Regions from separate parts of the Paramicrobacterium humi genome, predicted to be linked through region 1. Evidence: predicted binding sites of a transcription regulator. Region 1 holds the regulator's gene; the other holds the start of a gene.
What was found. Region 1 encodes LexA, which represses DNA repair genes until DNA is damaged. Its sites were predicted from a motif close to TCGAACANNTGTTCGA; they were not measured.

Region 1 (7,518 bases):
TACCCGGATCCGAGCACCTACCTCGGCAAAGGCAAGGCCCACGAGCTGCGTGAGATCGTCACGTCCCTCGGCGCCGACACGGTCATCGCGGACACGGAGCTCGCCCCGAGTCAGCGTCGCGCGCTCGAGGACGTCGTCAAGGTGAAGGTCATCGACCGAACCGCGGTCATCCTCGACATCTTCAGCCAGCATGCGAAGAGCCGGGAGGGCAAGGCGCAAGTGGAGCTCGCGCAGCTCGAGTACCTGCTCCCGCGGCTCCGCGGCTGGGGCGAGTCGATGAGCCGTCAAGCCGGCGGCCAGGTCGGCGGCGCGGGAGCGGGAATGGGCTCTCGCGGACCCGGCGAGACGAAGATCGAGCTCGACCGGCGTCGGATTCACACGCGCATGGCCAAGCTGCGCAAGCAGATCAAGGGCTTCGCACCGGCGCGCGAGGCGAAGCGCGCAAATCGTCACCGCCACGAAGTGCCGTCCGTGGCCATCGTCGGTTACACGAACGCCGGAAAGTCAAGCCTGCTGAATCGCCTCACTCGCGCCGGCGTGCTGGTGGAGAACGCGCTCTTTGCGACACTCGACTCCACGACACGGCGTACGAAGACCAAGGACGGCCGCGAATACACGCTGTCCGACACAGTCGGTTTCGTCCGGAACCTGCCGCACCAGCTCGTCGAGGCGTTCCGCTCCACGCTCGAGGAGGTCGCGGAGGCGGATCTGCTCGTCCACGTCGTGGACGCCGCACACCCGGACCCTGCCGCGCAGATCGCGACGGTTCGCGACGTCGTCGGCGATGTCGGCGCGCGTGACGTTCCCGAACTCATTGTCTTCAACAAGTCCGACCTCATCGACGACGATCAGCGCCTTGTCCTGCGCGGCATCGCTCCTGACGCCGTCTTCGTCTCGGCGCGGACGGGCGAGGGCGTCGATGAGATGCTCGACGCCATCGAGCGGATGCTGCCTCGGCCGTCCGTGGCGGTCGAACTACTCGTGCCCTACGATCGGGGCGACATCATCTCAATGCTTCACCGGCGTGGCGCCGTGCGCCAGCTCGACTATCTCGCGGCGGGGACACGCGTGAAGGCCGCCGTGACCGAGGAGATCGCGGCGCAGCTCCAGGAGTTCGCGACCGGCAGCTGACCGGGCGTCAGACGGCGCGAAGGACGGCGACGACCTTGCCGAGAACCTCGGCGTTGTCGCCGAGGATCGGCTCGAACGCGGAGTTCCGGGGGAGCAGCCACGTGTGACCGTCGCGCTGCCGGAACACCTTCACCGTCGCCTCCCCATCGAGCATGGCCGCGACGATGTCACCGTTCTCGGCCGTGCTCTGCTGGCGCACGACGACCCAGTCGTCGTTGCAGATCGCCGCGTCGATCATGGACTCGCCCTGAACCTTCAGCATGAACAGGTCGCCCTTGCCCACGAGCTGGCGGGGTAGCGGGAAGACTTCCTCCACCTGCTGGTCCGCGGTGATCGGAACACCGGCTGCGATCTGTCCCACGAGGGGCACCATCGCGGCATCGCCCACGGGAGTCTGGCTCTCGGCCGCATCGATGGTCTGCGGAAGGTCGATCAGGATCTCGAGCGCGCGCGGCCGGTTCGGGTCGCGGCGCAAGTAGCCGCTGAGCTCGAGCTGGTTGAGCTGGTGGGTCACGGACGACAAGGAGGCGAGACCGACAGCGTCCCCGATCTCGCGCATGCTCGGCGGATAGCCGCGCTGGCTCACGGAACGCTGGATGTACTCGAGAATCGCGCGCTGCTTGTCGCTGAGATTCTTGCGGCGACGAGTACCCGTCCTGACCTTGCCGTCCTGCGCCATTTCCGTGCTCCCGTCGTCGCCCCGCTGCCCCGATGTCAGAGGCTCATGGTGGGGTTGTCCCTGTGATCGAAACTGTATCCGTTTTGCCCGGCCAGGACAAACACCTGTTCGAGTGTGTCGCGGATTCTTTCGACGCAAATACGAAAAGCACCTTGACTCTTCGAAACTTCGAAGATAGGTTCGGAACACAGCTTCGTTCCGGCCCCTCCCGGCCGAGGGGTCGGAACGAATCTCACCACAAAGGAGAACTCTGATGAGCACAGCAGCGAAGTCGTCCTCCGTCCGCGTTCGCCTCACTCGGCGCGGACGTGCGGTCGTCACCGCCCTTGCAGCCCTGCCCCTCCTGGTCGGCGTCGGCGTTCTGTCGACGAACGCCTCCTCGGCCTTCGCCACATCGCACGCGGCCGAGCAGAGCTTCGAATACGTGACCGTCGGCGCCGGTGAATCGCTCTGGGGCCTCGCCCAGCGAGTTGCGCCCAACGCTGACCCGCGCGACGTCGTCGCCGACATCGTGCGACTCAACCAGCTCGAAAGCTCTTCCGTGGGAGCGGGCGCTCGCGTGGCCATCCCCGCCCGGTACGCGGATGCCGAATGAGAACGGCATAGCATTGTCGAGTGACCTCACTCGATGATCTTCCCCTTCGCGACGACCTCCGCGGCAAGTCACCGTACGGTGCACCACAGGCGCCCGTCCCGGTCGCTCTGAATGTGAACGAGAACACCCACGGAATTCCCGAGGACGTCGCCCACGACATCGTGGCCTCCGTGGCCACGGCGATTCTGAGCCTCAACCGTTACCCGGATCGAGAGTTCACGCAATTGCGCACAGCACTCGCGGACTACCTCGGACACGGCCTCTCGGCAGAGAACATCTGGGCCGCCAACGGTTCGAACGAAGTGCTGCAGCAGATTCTGCAGGCCTTTGCGGGGAGCGGTCGCTCGCTCATGGGGTTCGTGCCCACCTATTCCATGTACTCGCTTCTGGCGATGGGAACTGGAACGCGCTGGATCGCGGCGGAGCGCGACGAGGACTTCGAACTCTCACCGGAGACCGCCGCGGCCGCTGTCAGTCGCGAGCAGCCCGACGTGGTCTTTCTGTGCTCACCCAATAACCCCACGGGCACACCGCTCTCACTCGAGACCATCACAGCGGTGTACGATGCCGCGCCCGGCATCGTCGTGGTCGATGAGGCATACGCCGAGTTCGCTCCCGTCGGTACGCCGAGTGCGCTGACTCTCCTCCCCGGACGGGAGCGGCTGATCGTTTCGCGCACGATGAGCAAGGCGTTCGCCTTCGCCGGCGCACGCGTCGGCTACCTCGCTGCCGACCCGGCGATCGCTGACGCCCTCCGCCTCGTACGCCTGCCCTATCACCTCTCTGCGCTGACCCAAGCCGCCGCACTCGGTGCGCTGCGGCACTCCCACGAGATGCTTGCCGTGGTCGGTGAAATCCGCGTCCAGAAGGATCGGATCGTCGCCCACCTCAGCGAGCTCGGCTACAAGCCATACCGCTCGGGCAGCAATTTCGTGCTGTTCGGCGGCGTCGCCGACACCCGTGCGCTCTTCCAGTCACTGTTTGAGCGGGGCATCCTCATTCGCGACATCGGCATCCCCGGCCACATGCGCGTGAGCGCCGGCACGGAGGCTGAGACCAGCGCGTTCCTCGACGCTCTCGCAGCACTAACATCGAAGGTATGACTTCACCGCGTGTAGCCAGCATCCGACGCCAGACGAGCGAATCGTCGATTGAGCTCAGTCTCGACCTGGACGGCACCGGCACGAGCGACATCAGCAGCTCGGTGCCGTTCTTCGACCACCTGCTGACCGCGTTCGCGAAGCACTCCCTTACCGACTTGACGGTGCGGGCCGAGGGCGACACCCACATCGACGTCCACCACACCGTCGAGGACATCGGCATCGCCTTGGGAACGGCAATCCGAACGGCGCTCGGCACGAAGGAGGGAATCTCGCGCTACGGCGACGCGCTCGTTCCGCTCGACGAGGCGCTCGTCCAAGCCGTCGTCGACATCTCGGGCCGCCCGTATCTCGTGCACGGCGGCGAGCCCGCGGGCTTCGAGTTCCACCTCATCGGCGGACACTTCACCGGATCGATGGTGCGCCACGTGTTCGAGGCGATCGCCTACAACTCCGCACTCACCATGCACGTCGACGTGCGCTCGGGTCGGGACCCGCACCACATAGCGGAAGCCGAGTTCAAGGCGTTCGCGCGCGCATTCCGGCAGGCGAAGGCGATGGACCCGCTCGTGTCCGGCATCCCGTCGACAAAGGGTGCACTATGACACGTCCTCGAGTGGTGGTCCTCGATTACGGCTCGGGCAACGTCCACTCGGCGGTGAAGGCCATCGAAGCCGCCGGCGCTGACGTCGAGCTCACCGGCGACAAGCGTGCCGCGCTCGAGGCGGACGGTCTCCTGGTTCCCGGTGTCGGGGCATTCAGCGCTGTGATGGACCAGCTGCGCGCCTCCGGCGGGGACGAAGTCATCGACCGGCGTCTCGCGGGCGGCCGCCCCGTTCTCGGAATCTGCGTGGGCATGCAAGTGCTGTTCGAGCGCGGCGTCGAGCGCGGCCAGGAGACGGAGGGTCTAGGCCAGTGGCCCGGTGCAGTCGTCGAACTCGAAGCACCCGTCCTGCCGCACATGGGATGGAACACCGTCGACGCCCCGGAGGACTCCCGCTTTTTCGCGGGGCTCTCCGGTGAGCGCTTCTATTTCGTGCACTCCTATGCGGCGACGGAATGGTCGCTCGAGGCCACGGGCTCGTTCCCGTCCCCGAAAGTGACGTGGGCGGAACACGGCACCCGGTTCGTCGCCGCTGTCGAGAACGGTCCGCTGTGGGCTGCGCAATTCCACCCGGAGAAGTCGGGCGAGGCCGGAATCCGCCTTCTGGCCAATTGGGTGGGAACGCTCACCTCTCGCTAATATTGGGGACTTGTGCCGGTGCGGCACAGCTCGTCATGGTTAAGGACAAGAATGCGTGAGTTCAATCAGGCGCCGGCACTCGAACTGCTGCCCGCCGTCGACGTCGCCAGCGGAAAGGCCGTGCGCCTGACCCAAGGGGAGGCCGGCAGCGAGACAAGCTACGGGGATCCCGTCGATGCGGCCGAGACCTGGGTCGATCAGGGCGCGGAGTGGCTGCACCTCGTCGACCTCGACGCCGCATTCGGGCGTGGAAGCAACGCGGGCGTGATCCGGCGCGTCATCAAGAACGTGCGCGGAGTCAAGGTGGAGCTGTCCGGCGGCATCCGAGATGACGCCTCCCTCGAGGCCGCGCTTGCCACCGGAGCGAAGCGGATCAACCTCGGCACGGCGGCGCTGGAGAACCCGGAGTGGGCAGCGAACGTCATCGGCCAGTACGGCGAGGCGATCGCTGTCGGCCTCGACGTGCGCGGCACCACCCTTGCCGCGCGAGGCTGGACGCGCGAGGGAGGCGACCTCTGGCAGGTGCTCGAGCGTCTCGAAGAAGCAGGCTGCGCCCGCTATGTCGTCACCGACGTGACAAAGGACGGCACGCTCCAGGGCCCCAATGTCGATCTGCTGCGCCAGGTGATGGAGCACACGGAGCGCCCGGTCGTCGCGTCCGGCGGCATCTCGAGCCTTGACGACATCGCCGCCCTGCGGGAGCTGGTTCCGCTCGGGCTTGAAGGCGCGATCGTCGGAAAGGCGCTGTACGCCGGCGCGTTCACTCTCGCTGAGGCGCTGGATGTCGCGTCCGACTAATACGGGGGACTCAGCCGGTCAGCCGTGGGAAGGCCGGAGCTTCCAGCCGAATTCCCGAGCACAGGACGACGGATCGGCTCCGCCTGAGCTTGTCGCGGCGATCGAGCAGTTCCACGCGGGCACGGCCGATGAGGGCGCCGTCGTCGACGTCGTGCGCGGCGCGCGGTTCCTCATCCCGCTCATCGCCCACGCGGGCGAGCACGGTGTGACCGATGAGGGACTCGCCGTCGACAAGACCCAGGAGCTGTCCATAATCACCGTCGGCGGTCCCGACGGTCGCAACGTCCTGCCTGTCTTCTCATCCGTCGCCGCGATGTCCTCCTGGAACGCCGCAGCTCGTCCCGTGCCCGCCGAAGGGGTCCGCGTCGCGCTGGCGGCTGCGGAAGAGGGCACCGACGTTGTCGTCATCGATCCGACGAGCGAGACGGAGTTCGCCATCCGGCGGCCGGCGCTCTGGGCCATCGCGCAATCCGAGCAGTGGCGGCCGAGCCACTCCGATCCGGAGGTGTTCGAGGCGTTCGAACGGTCCATCGGCACCGAGCTCGCCGTGCAGGGCGTCGCCCTCGCCCCGGGCGACCCGGAAGGTCGCCTGCTCGGGCCGGAGACCGTCGTTCGCTTGAGCCTCGCTTCCGGGCTCACTCGTCAAGAGCTCGACGCGGTGCTTGCCCGGCTCGCTGCGCGCTGGGCGGCGGACGAGATCATCGCGAGCCGCGTCGATTCGCTCAAGGTCGCACTCGTCGCCGCGTGAGCGAGCCGGTCAGATGACGGGTCCCGTCCACTTCTCGCCCGGACCCTGTCCCGGTGCATCGGGAAGCGAGGACGCTTCCCGGAACGCGAGCTGAACTGAGCGGAGGCCGTCACGGAGGCTCCGCGCGTGCATGTCGCTGATCTCGGGTGCGCCTGCCGTGATCAGCCCCGCGAGGGCGTTGATGAGCTTGCGTGCCTCGTCGAGGTCGATCTGAGAGTCGGGGTCATCGGCGAGGCCGCACTTGACGGCTGCGGCGCTCATGAGGTGGACAGCGGCGGTCGTAATGATCTCCACCGCGGCGACATCCGCGATGTCGCGCGTGGCCTGCGCCGCCTCGTCGGGAAGGCCCGTGGGAGTACCGTCGTTATCGATCGTGTTCACTGAATTCCTCTGGTAGACTATTGCGGTCTCCGAGGATTGTTCTCGGAACGAAAGAGGAGAATCTCCCACCCGCGCTTGACCGACTACTAGGTTACCGGGTCGTTGCACTCCGCTGAGCCGCTTCGGTGGCGAGGTAGTCAGGGTGCGGTACGTGACAGCGTCGCGTGCGTGTGAATCCTCTCTCGTCATGACTCGGCAACCGCCGAAGCATGGAAGTAGTGATTGAGATCAGAGGAGTTCCGCATCAGCGATCCCCGTACCAATGACCGTATCCGGGTCCCGGAGGTCCGACTTGTCGGCCCGAGTGGCGAGCAGGTCGGCGTTGTCAAGATCGAGGTGGCGCTGCGCCTTGCGCAGGAAGCCGAGCTTGACCTCGTCGAGGTTGCGCCCAACTCGAAGCCACCCGTGGCCAAGATCATGGACTACGGCAAGTTCAAGTACGAGGCTGCGCAGAAGGCCAAGGAGGCCAGGCGCAACCAGGCGAACACCGTGCTCAAGGAAGTTCGGTTCCGCCTCAAGATCGATGCCCACGACTACGAGACCAAGCGCAAGCGCGCCGAGGGGTTCCTCAAGGGCGGAGACAAGGTCAAGGCAATGATCCTGTTCCGCGGCCGCGAGCAGTCCCGGCCCGAGATGGGCGTGCGCTTGCTTCAGAAGTTTGCCGAAGATGTGGCGGAGTTTGGAACGGTTGAGTCCAACCCGAAGATCGACGGTCGAAACATGGTCATGGTCATTGGCCCTCTGAAGAACAAATCAGAGGCCAAGGCCGAGGCCAATGCACAACGCGCTGCCACCAAGGCGGCTAAGCAGGAGGAAAAGAATGCCTAAGCAGAAGACCCACTC
Region 2 (7,518 bases), 390 kb from region 1:
TGATGATCGTGCGCCCCACGAGATCGCACACGACGACGATGGCGATGCCGAGCAGGCACACCCACGGCAGGTTGCTGCGCAGATCGTCGCCGCGCACCATCGAGACGATGTTCGGCACGATGAGCCCGAGGAACGGAAGGTTGCCGACGACGACCGTGACGACCCCGGTCGCGATCGCGATGAGTCCCGTGCCGAGCAGCACGACGCGGTTGTAGTTCACGCCCACGCCCGTGGCGATCTCCTCGCCGAGCCCCGCGATCGTGAAGCGGTCCGCGACGACGAACACCGCGGCGCCCACGACCGCGACGATCCAGAGGAACTCGTACTGCCCGCGCAGCACGGAGGTGAAGCTGCCGGCGAACCAGATGCCGAGGCTCTGCAGCATGTCCGTCTGCAGCGCGAGGAACGTGGAGACCGACCCTACGACGGCTCCGAGCATGATCCCGATGATCGGCACGATGAGCGAGGAGCGAAGGGTGACGCGACGCAGGAACAGGAAGAACACCATGGTGCCGATGAACGCCGCGAGGATCGCCCCGCCCATGCGCGCCATGATGCTCGCATTCGGCACGAGCATCATGACCGCGAGCAGCCCGAGCCCCGCCCACTCGGTCGTGCCGGTCGTTGTCGGCTCGACGAAGCGGTTCTGCGTCAGCAGCTGCATGATGAGTCCCGACATGGCCATCGCCGCGCCGGCGAGAACGAGCGCTATCGTGCGCGGGATGCGCGTGATCGCGAACATCTCGGCGCCGTCGTCGGCGCCCACGACGTCATAGACGCCCGTGAACAGGGACGCGACGAGGAGGGCGCCGACGACGAGGACTCCGAACAGGAGCTTCGGGTCGAACAGCCTCCTCGCGCTGCGTTCCCGTGGGGCGGCGGTTGCCGTCATCGCTGCCGGAGGCTCAGCTCTGCGCTTCGAGCGCGTCGGCGAAGGCGTTGAAGAACTCGGTGTAGGTCTGGATGCCCTCGTTCGTGTACGTGTCGGCGGGCATGTACACGATGTTGCCCTTCGTGACGGCGCTCACGCTCGCCAGTGCTTCCGAACCGGCGAGAACCTCCTCGGCGGGAGCATATGCCGGGTCGTCGGCTGCGACGGCGGCATCCCGGTCCATCACGAGGATCCAGTCGGGGTTCGAGTCGGCGATCGCCTCGACGGAGATGTCATCACCCTGGTGGTCGTCGCTGCTCTCCGGCACGTCAAGCGCGGGAGTGAGCCCGAGGATCTCGAACACGGGGCCGAGCGTGCGCCCCACGCCGGGGGCGACGTAGCCGATGTCACCGCCGGATGTGATGACTCCCATGACCGAGTCGGCGTCGTCGTATGCCGCCTTCGCGCGCTCGATCGAAGCGTCGAGCGCCTCGTTCAGCTTGTCGGCTTCGGTCTGCTTGCCGAAGATCTCGCCGAGCACGCTCGTCTGCCGCTTGAGCTCCTCGTCGAACGGCTCGCCCTCGCGCGGGTCGAGCTCAAGCACGACGGCGTCGGGAGCGAGCGACGTGAAGTCATCGTGGTAGTTGGCGAAGCGCTGCCCGTTGATGATGAGGTCGGGCTCGACGGCGACGACGGCCTCGAGATTCGGCTCACGGTGGTTCCCGAGGTCGATGATGGAGTCGTCTTCGGTGTACGAGATCGTCGAGGGCATGAGCGCGACAGCGGCGGCGCTGAGCTCGATTCCCCACGCGTCGAGCGTTTCGAACGTGCGGTTGTCGGTTGCGACGACGGATGCCGGTGGCGTGGCGATCGAGTGAGTGCCGTTGTTGTCCTCGACCTCGACCACGGCGCCCTCGTCCGTCTTCGCGTCCGGTTCGGCGGTGGCTCCTGCGCTGCAGGCGGTGAGCGAGAGAGCGAGTGCGCCGACGAGTACTCCTGCGCAAAGACGTGTCTGAGCCATGGTTTCCTTTGCAAGTCCGAGGCCCGAAAGGCCACCGCCACGATTACAAAGGTGAGCCTAACCTAATCACCGGGCCGATGCACAAGGCGATGACAGGAGCGAACAAAAGAGTCTCTCTGCGATCTCGTCAGCCCGCGGCAGAATTACACGCCTCGCGCGGGCAGCTATCGACGCTCCGAGAGACACCAAACCATGACGAGAAGGCGTCACTTCCCGTCCGCAAGTCATTGCCTTCGCGAGTTGTCCACAGACGGCCCTTCTTCGTAGATTTGTTCGAGTGAGTGTCGGTGGGTGCTGGCAGAGTAGACCCATGGTAATCCTCAACGATGACGATAAACACCCACCCGAAAGCCGCGACTCCCGGATCGGGAAACTGGCGGTGATGGTCGAAGAGATCTCCGAGCAGTACGCGTTGCTGGCGGTCGTGCAGGCGCAGGTGTCCACGATGATGGCCGACCTGATCGGCCACGCCGTGGCGAACCGTGACCTGTTCGTCGCCTCCGACACGGACACGACGAAGACGCAGGAGGTTGTGCGTTCCGCCCTGACCGGGGAACTGGCGGCGAAGATGCGGTTGTCGCAGCCGATGATCACCTCGATGCTCGGCACCGCGGAAACCCTCACCACGGAACTCCCCGCCACCCTGGAAGCACTCGGTGAGGGGGTGATCACGTACCAGCATGCGCGCACGCTGATCGATCAGGCCACCGGGCTCTCCACACAGGATCGGGCGGCGTTCGAGCAGGTCGCCCTCACGCTGGCGAAAACCTCCACGCCGCCGCAGTTCAAGAACAAGGCCCTCGCCCTGCGCGAGAGCCTGCACCCGGAAACCAGTACCGAACGCCACGAGGCGGCAGCGGAAGATCGGCGGGTGGAGCACTGGAACGCTCCCGACGGAATGGGCTGGCTCGCCCTCTACGCCCCCGTCGAGGTAACCCAGAGCATATTCAACGCCTGCCACACCACCGCCAAAAGCCTCCGCAAAACCGGAGACGAACGCACCATCGGGCAACTCACCGCCGACGTGTTCACCGACGCGGCCATGCTCGGGCTCACCACCGGGATCGGCACCGGCGGCAGCGGTGACGACAGCGGTGAGGGTGCCGGTGTTCCCGTCTTCGCCGGCCGTGGTGGGGCGATCCGGCCGACGGTGCATGTCACCGTCCCGGTGATGACCCTCCTCGGCCACTCCGAGGAGCCCGCAGAGCTCGACGGGTACGGGCCGATCAACCCCGAGACCGCCCGCCGGCTCGCCGCCCAAGCACCGAGCTTCACAAGGCTGCTCACCCACCCCGAAACCGGCGCCGTGCTCTCCGTCGGACGCGACCGCTACGCCGTCCCCGCCGACCTGCGAAAGACCATCGAAGTCAGAGACAAAACCTGCGGCTTCCCCGGCTGCAACCGGTCGGCCAGGCAATGTGATGTGGACCACATCCTCGCCTGGCAGGACGGAGGTGAGACCGACCTCGAGAACCTCAACCCCCTGTGCCGATCACATCATGTACTGAAACACTCGAGCACCTGGCAGGTCCAACGCGACGACGACGGAACCATCATCTGGACCTCACCCCTCGGACAGAAATACCGCATCCGACGCTCCACCAATGTCGGATTCGAACCCCTCGACGAATACGACGAAACCGAGCCTCCCGAACCGGACCTCGAACCCGACCTCGGCGACGAGGAAGTCGAGAACGACGGCTTCGCCGAAGACGAACCGAATCCCGACGACGAGTCGTGGTTCACCGACACCAAAACCGACGAAGCTGACGCGACCGACGGCAAGGACTACCCGGACAAGCCGCTCTTCTAAAGCCAACGATCGCGGGCAGACGCCCATCAATCAAGCGCACTGACGCCCGTTTACGGTGGCGTTAGCCATCGCACCCACACGGCGATCGGCAACCGGCTTCGCCAAAGCACGAACCCGGCACCATAGTGGCGTCAAGCGCGCCCGAAATCGGGCCCTAGAGAAGGGCCACGAACGATCGAGAAAACTGGAGCCGCCTGTCGGAATCGAACCGACGACCTATTCATTACGAGTGAATCGCTCTACCGACTGAGCTAAGGCGGCGTGCTCGCGCATTCCTGCGCGCACAGCAATCGATCTTACATGACGCGAAGGGGTGGTTTTGACCACAACGACGAGCAAGCAGCATCCGATCAGCCCAACGCCCACCCACCCGAGCATCGGGAGGCGTTCGTGCACGACGAGAACCGCGAGAATAGCGGCGACGAGCGGCTCGGCAAGCGACAGCGTCGTCGCCGTCGACGAGCGCAATCGCCACAGCCCGGCGCCGAACAGCAGATACCCGGCGAACATCGGCACGATGGCCATGTACGCGGTGACGCCGAGAGCCTGCGGTGTCGCAAGCACGCTGGCGCCCGTCGCGAGCAGCACGGGAACGAGAAGGATCCCGCCGAGCCCGAACAAGGCGCCCATGGCCGGCCCGCGAGGCACGCCGCCGTGCATGACGCGGCGCGCCGCGAACGAGTACAGGGCATACGTCAATCCCGCCACCACGCCGAGGGCGATCCCCGCGAGCGGCGCAGGCGCCTGCTCCCCCGGCTCCCGCTGCGCGAGGCACAACAGCACAGCGCCGGCGACACCGAGCGCCGTCCCGATGCTCCAACGACGGCTGAGCCGGTCCCCGTCGACGACCCGCTCGACGAGAGCGGACACGACGGGAGCAGAGCCGATCGAGACGACCGTGCCCACCGCGACGCCCGCCCAGCGCATCGACGTGTAGAACGCGAGCGGGTACGCGGCGATCGCGAACGCGCCGATCAGCAGCCAGCGCGCGTGGCCGGCGAGACCGCGGCGGTGCTGCACGATGCCGTTCACGGCCACAAGGCCCTGCAGCATCCCGCCGACTCCCATGGCCGCGGCGCCGATGGCCAGCGGCCCACGTGCGGAATGAACGATGCGGCCGTTCCCGTCGTGCCCCAGAGTACGGATGCCGCGAGCACGAAGAAGCCGCCCGAGACGGCGCCGGAGTTCAGCTGCACATGGGATCCTCATCGGGAACAGTGCCGTTCACGAGGAAGTCGTCGACGGCCTTGTTCACGCAGTCGCTGCCCTTGTTGTACGCCGTGTGCCCCTCGCCCTCATAGGTGACGAGGAAGCCGGAGTCGAGCTGGGAGGCGAGCGCCTCGGCCCACTCGTACGGCGTCGCGGGGTCGCCCGTGGTGCCGACGACCATGATCGGCGCAGCGCCCTCGGCGTGGATCGCCTGGCGCGGCGCGCCGTCGGTGAACGGCCAGTTCGCGCAGCCGATGTCCCCGTAGCTCATGTACGTTCCGAAGACGGGCGAGGCCTGCTCGATCTGCTTGGCCTCTTCGGCCATGTGCGCCGGGTCCGCGTCGAACTGGTAGTCACGGCAGTTGTAGGCCATGAACGCGTCGGTGGAGTTGTCGATGTAGTGCCCGTTCTCGTCGCGGCCGTTGTACTGGTCGGCGAAGTAGAAGGCGTAGTCGGCGTTGCCGGCCATGACGTCCGCGAACATCTGATTGAGGTAGTCCCAGTTGTTCGCGGAGTACAGCGGAAGGATGATCGCGGTGACGAGGGTGCTCGCGCCGAGCTCGCGCCCGTCGGAGCTGCGCAGCGGCGACGCCTCGACCGCCGCGAGCAGCTCCTTCACCGTGTCCATGGCTCCGTCGACGCTGCCCGAGAAGGCGCAATTTCCGTTGTTGTCGATGCAGTCCGTGAGGAAGGCCCTGAGTGCGTCTTCGAAACCGACGGCTTGCGTCTTCGAGACCTCGAAGTTGCTCGCCGACGGGTCGATCGCGCCGTCGAGGACAAGGCGGCCGACATTGTCGGGGAACAGGTTCGCGTACGTGGCGCCGAGGAAGGTGCCGTACGAGTAGCCGAGGTAGTTCAGCTTCTTGTCTCCGAGCACGGCGCGCAGCAGGTCGAGGTCCTTCGCCGCCTGCACCGTCGTGACGTACTGCAGGAACGGTCCGGTGTTGTCGAGGCACGCCTGGCCGTAGGCCTTCGCGTTCGCGCTCATCTCGGCGATCCAGGCCGAGCTGCCCACGTCCCGGTTCTTCGGCAGACTGTACAGATAGTCGTCCATCTCGGCGTCGTCGTAGCACGCGACGGCGGTCGAGCGACCGACGCCCCTCGGGTCGAATCCGACGATGTCGTAGTTGCTCTTGAGAGTCGAGTCGACGGCGTAGTCGAGCGATTTCGCCACGAAGTCGTACCCCGAGGCTCCCGGCCCGCCGGGATTCACGAGGAGCGAGCCGAGCGCCTTTCCGCCGGCCTTGTGCCGGATGAGCGCGAGCTCGATCTCGCCGGCCTCCGGCTTGTCCCAGTTCATGGGCGCGCGCACGGTGGCGCACTCGAAGCCGGACGCGCAGCCGTCTGCGCTCCACTCGACGCTCTGCGCGTAGAACTGCTCGGCGCTCGTGCCCGTCGTCGTCGGCTGCGGCTTGCTCGTGGGTGCCGGGCTCGACGCCGAGGTGCCGGGGACGAATGCGGTGAAGCAGCCGCTCAGGCCAAGCATGACAATGCCGACGACGGCGACGACGGCCGCGGCGCCGGTGATTCCTCGAGTGCGTAAGCGGTTCATTCTCCCCCTCAGCGGATCGCCGTCACGAGCATCGCCTCGAGGGCGAGCGCCGGGGCGACGTTTCCCGCAATGCGTGTGCGCGCCGTCTGGATCGCGTCCATCGTGTGAAGCGTACGCGCCGCGTCGGTCGATGCAGCCGCGCGTCGCACATCGTCGGCGAACTCCCGGTTGATGATCGCCTCCTCCCGACCCAGCTGCGCCATGGTGATGTCACGGTACAGCGACATGAGATCGACGAGGACGCGGTCGATGCCGTCGCGCAGGCTGCGCGTGGCGCGCCGCTTCTGATCTTCCTCAAGCGCCTTCAGCTGACTGCGCAGCGCGGGCGGCACGGTGCTGCCCGGCTCGACGCCGAGCGAGCGCAGCACGGTCTCGCGCTCGGCCTGGTCGCGCAGCTCGGTGAGCGCCTTCGCGTCATCGCCTGCGACGTCGATCATGCGGGCCGCGGCCATGACGGCGTCGGAGACGGTGCGGATGCCGAGCGCGGTGCGCAGCGTCTGCTCCCGCCGCGCGAGTGCGCTGTCGTCGGTCGCGAGGCGCTTCGCCATGCCGATGTGGCTCTGCGCGAGGCGCGCGGCGCGCTCAGCCGTGGCGGCATCCACCCCCAGCTGCTCCTCGAGCAGGGCGGCGACGTCCCCTGTGCTCGGGAGTTTGAGGCGCAGCGTGCGCACGCGACTGCGGATCGTGGGCAGCATGTCGGCGTCGCTCGGCGCGCACAGGATCCACACCGTGCGCTCGGGCGGCTCCTCGAGTGCCTTGAGCAGCACGTTCGACGTGCGCTCGGTCATGCGGTCGGCGTCTTCGATGATCATCACGCGGTAGCGGCCGACCGACGGCGAGTAGTACGAGCTCGTCGCGAACTGGCGCACTTCCTCGATCTTGAAGCTCACGTTCTCGGTGCGCAGCACGGACAGGTCGGGGTGCGTGCGCGAGTCGACCTGCGCGAGCGTGTGCGGGTCGCTGTCGGGGTCGCCGGCGAGCAGCGCGGCGGCGAACGCGTATGCGATGTTGGAGCGGCCGGAGCCGGGAGGGCCCGTGATGAGCCACGCGTG

Region 2: a site for LexA is predicted at 2,154-2,169, ahead of BLV49_RS11020 (HNH endonuclease signature motif containing protein). Genes of this name have one in related genera too.

Annotation. Positions count from the first base shown of each region.
Region 1 covers NZ_FNRY01000001.1:2,595,719-2,603,236, forward strand. Annotated here, with positions in the region: gene hflX (GTPase HflX) at 1-1,131, shown strand, start outside; gene lexA (transcriptional repressor LexA) at 1,139-1,810, opposite strand; gene BLV49_RS12925 (hypothetical protein) at 2,064-2,405, shown strand; gene BLV49_RS12930 (histidinol-phosphate transaminase) at 2,426-3,508, shown strand; gene hisB (imidazoleglycerol-phosphate dehydratase HisB) at 3,505-4,110, shown strand; gene hisH (imidazole glycerol phosphate synthase subunit HisH) at 4,107-4,748, shown strand; gene priA (bifunctional 1-(5-phosphoribosyl)-5-((5-phosphoribosylamino)methylideneamino)imidazole-4-carboxamide isomerase/phosphoribosylanthranilate isomerase PriA) at 4,800-5,546, shown strand; gene BLV49_RS12950 (SseB family protein) at 5,530-6,294, shown strand; gene BLV49_RS12955 (DUF1844 domain-containing protein) at 6,304-6,675, opposite strand; gene infC (translation initiation factor IF-3) at 6,898-7,503, shown strand; gene rpmI (50S ribosomal protein L35) at 7,496-7,518, shown strand, end outside.
Region 2 covers NZ_FNRY01000001.1:2,208,629-2,216,146, reverse strand. Annotated here, with positions in the region: gene BLV49_RS11030 (ABC transporter permease) at 1-892, opposite strand, end outside; gene BLV49_RS11025 (siderophore ABC transporter substrate-binding protein) at 906-1,892, opposite strand; gene BLV49_RS11020 (HNH endonuclease signature motif containing protein) at 2,203-3,705, shown strand; tRNA gene BLV49_RS11015 (tRNA-Thr) at 3,891-3,966, opposite strand; gene BLV49_RS11010 (DMT family transporter) at 3,922-4,758, opposite strand; gene BLV49_RS17370 (hypothetical protein) at 4,734-4,901, opposite strand; gene BLV49_RS11005 (alpha/beta hydrolase) at 4,892-6,466, opposite strand; gene BLV49_RS11000 (DNA polymerase III subunit delta') at 6,475-7,518, opposite strand, start outside.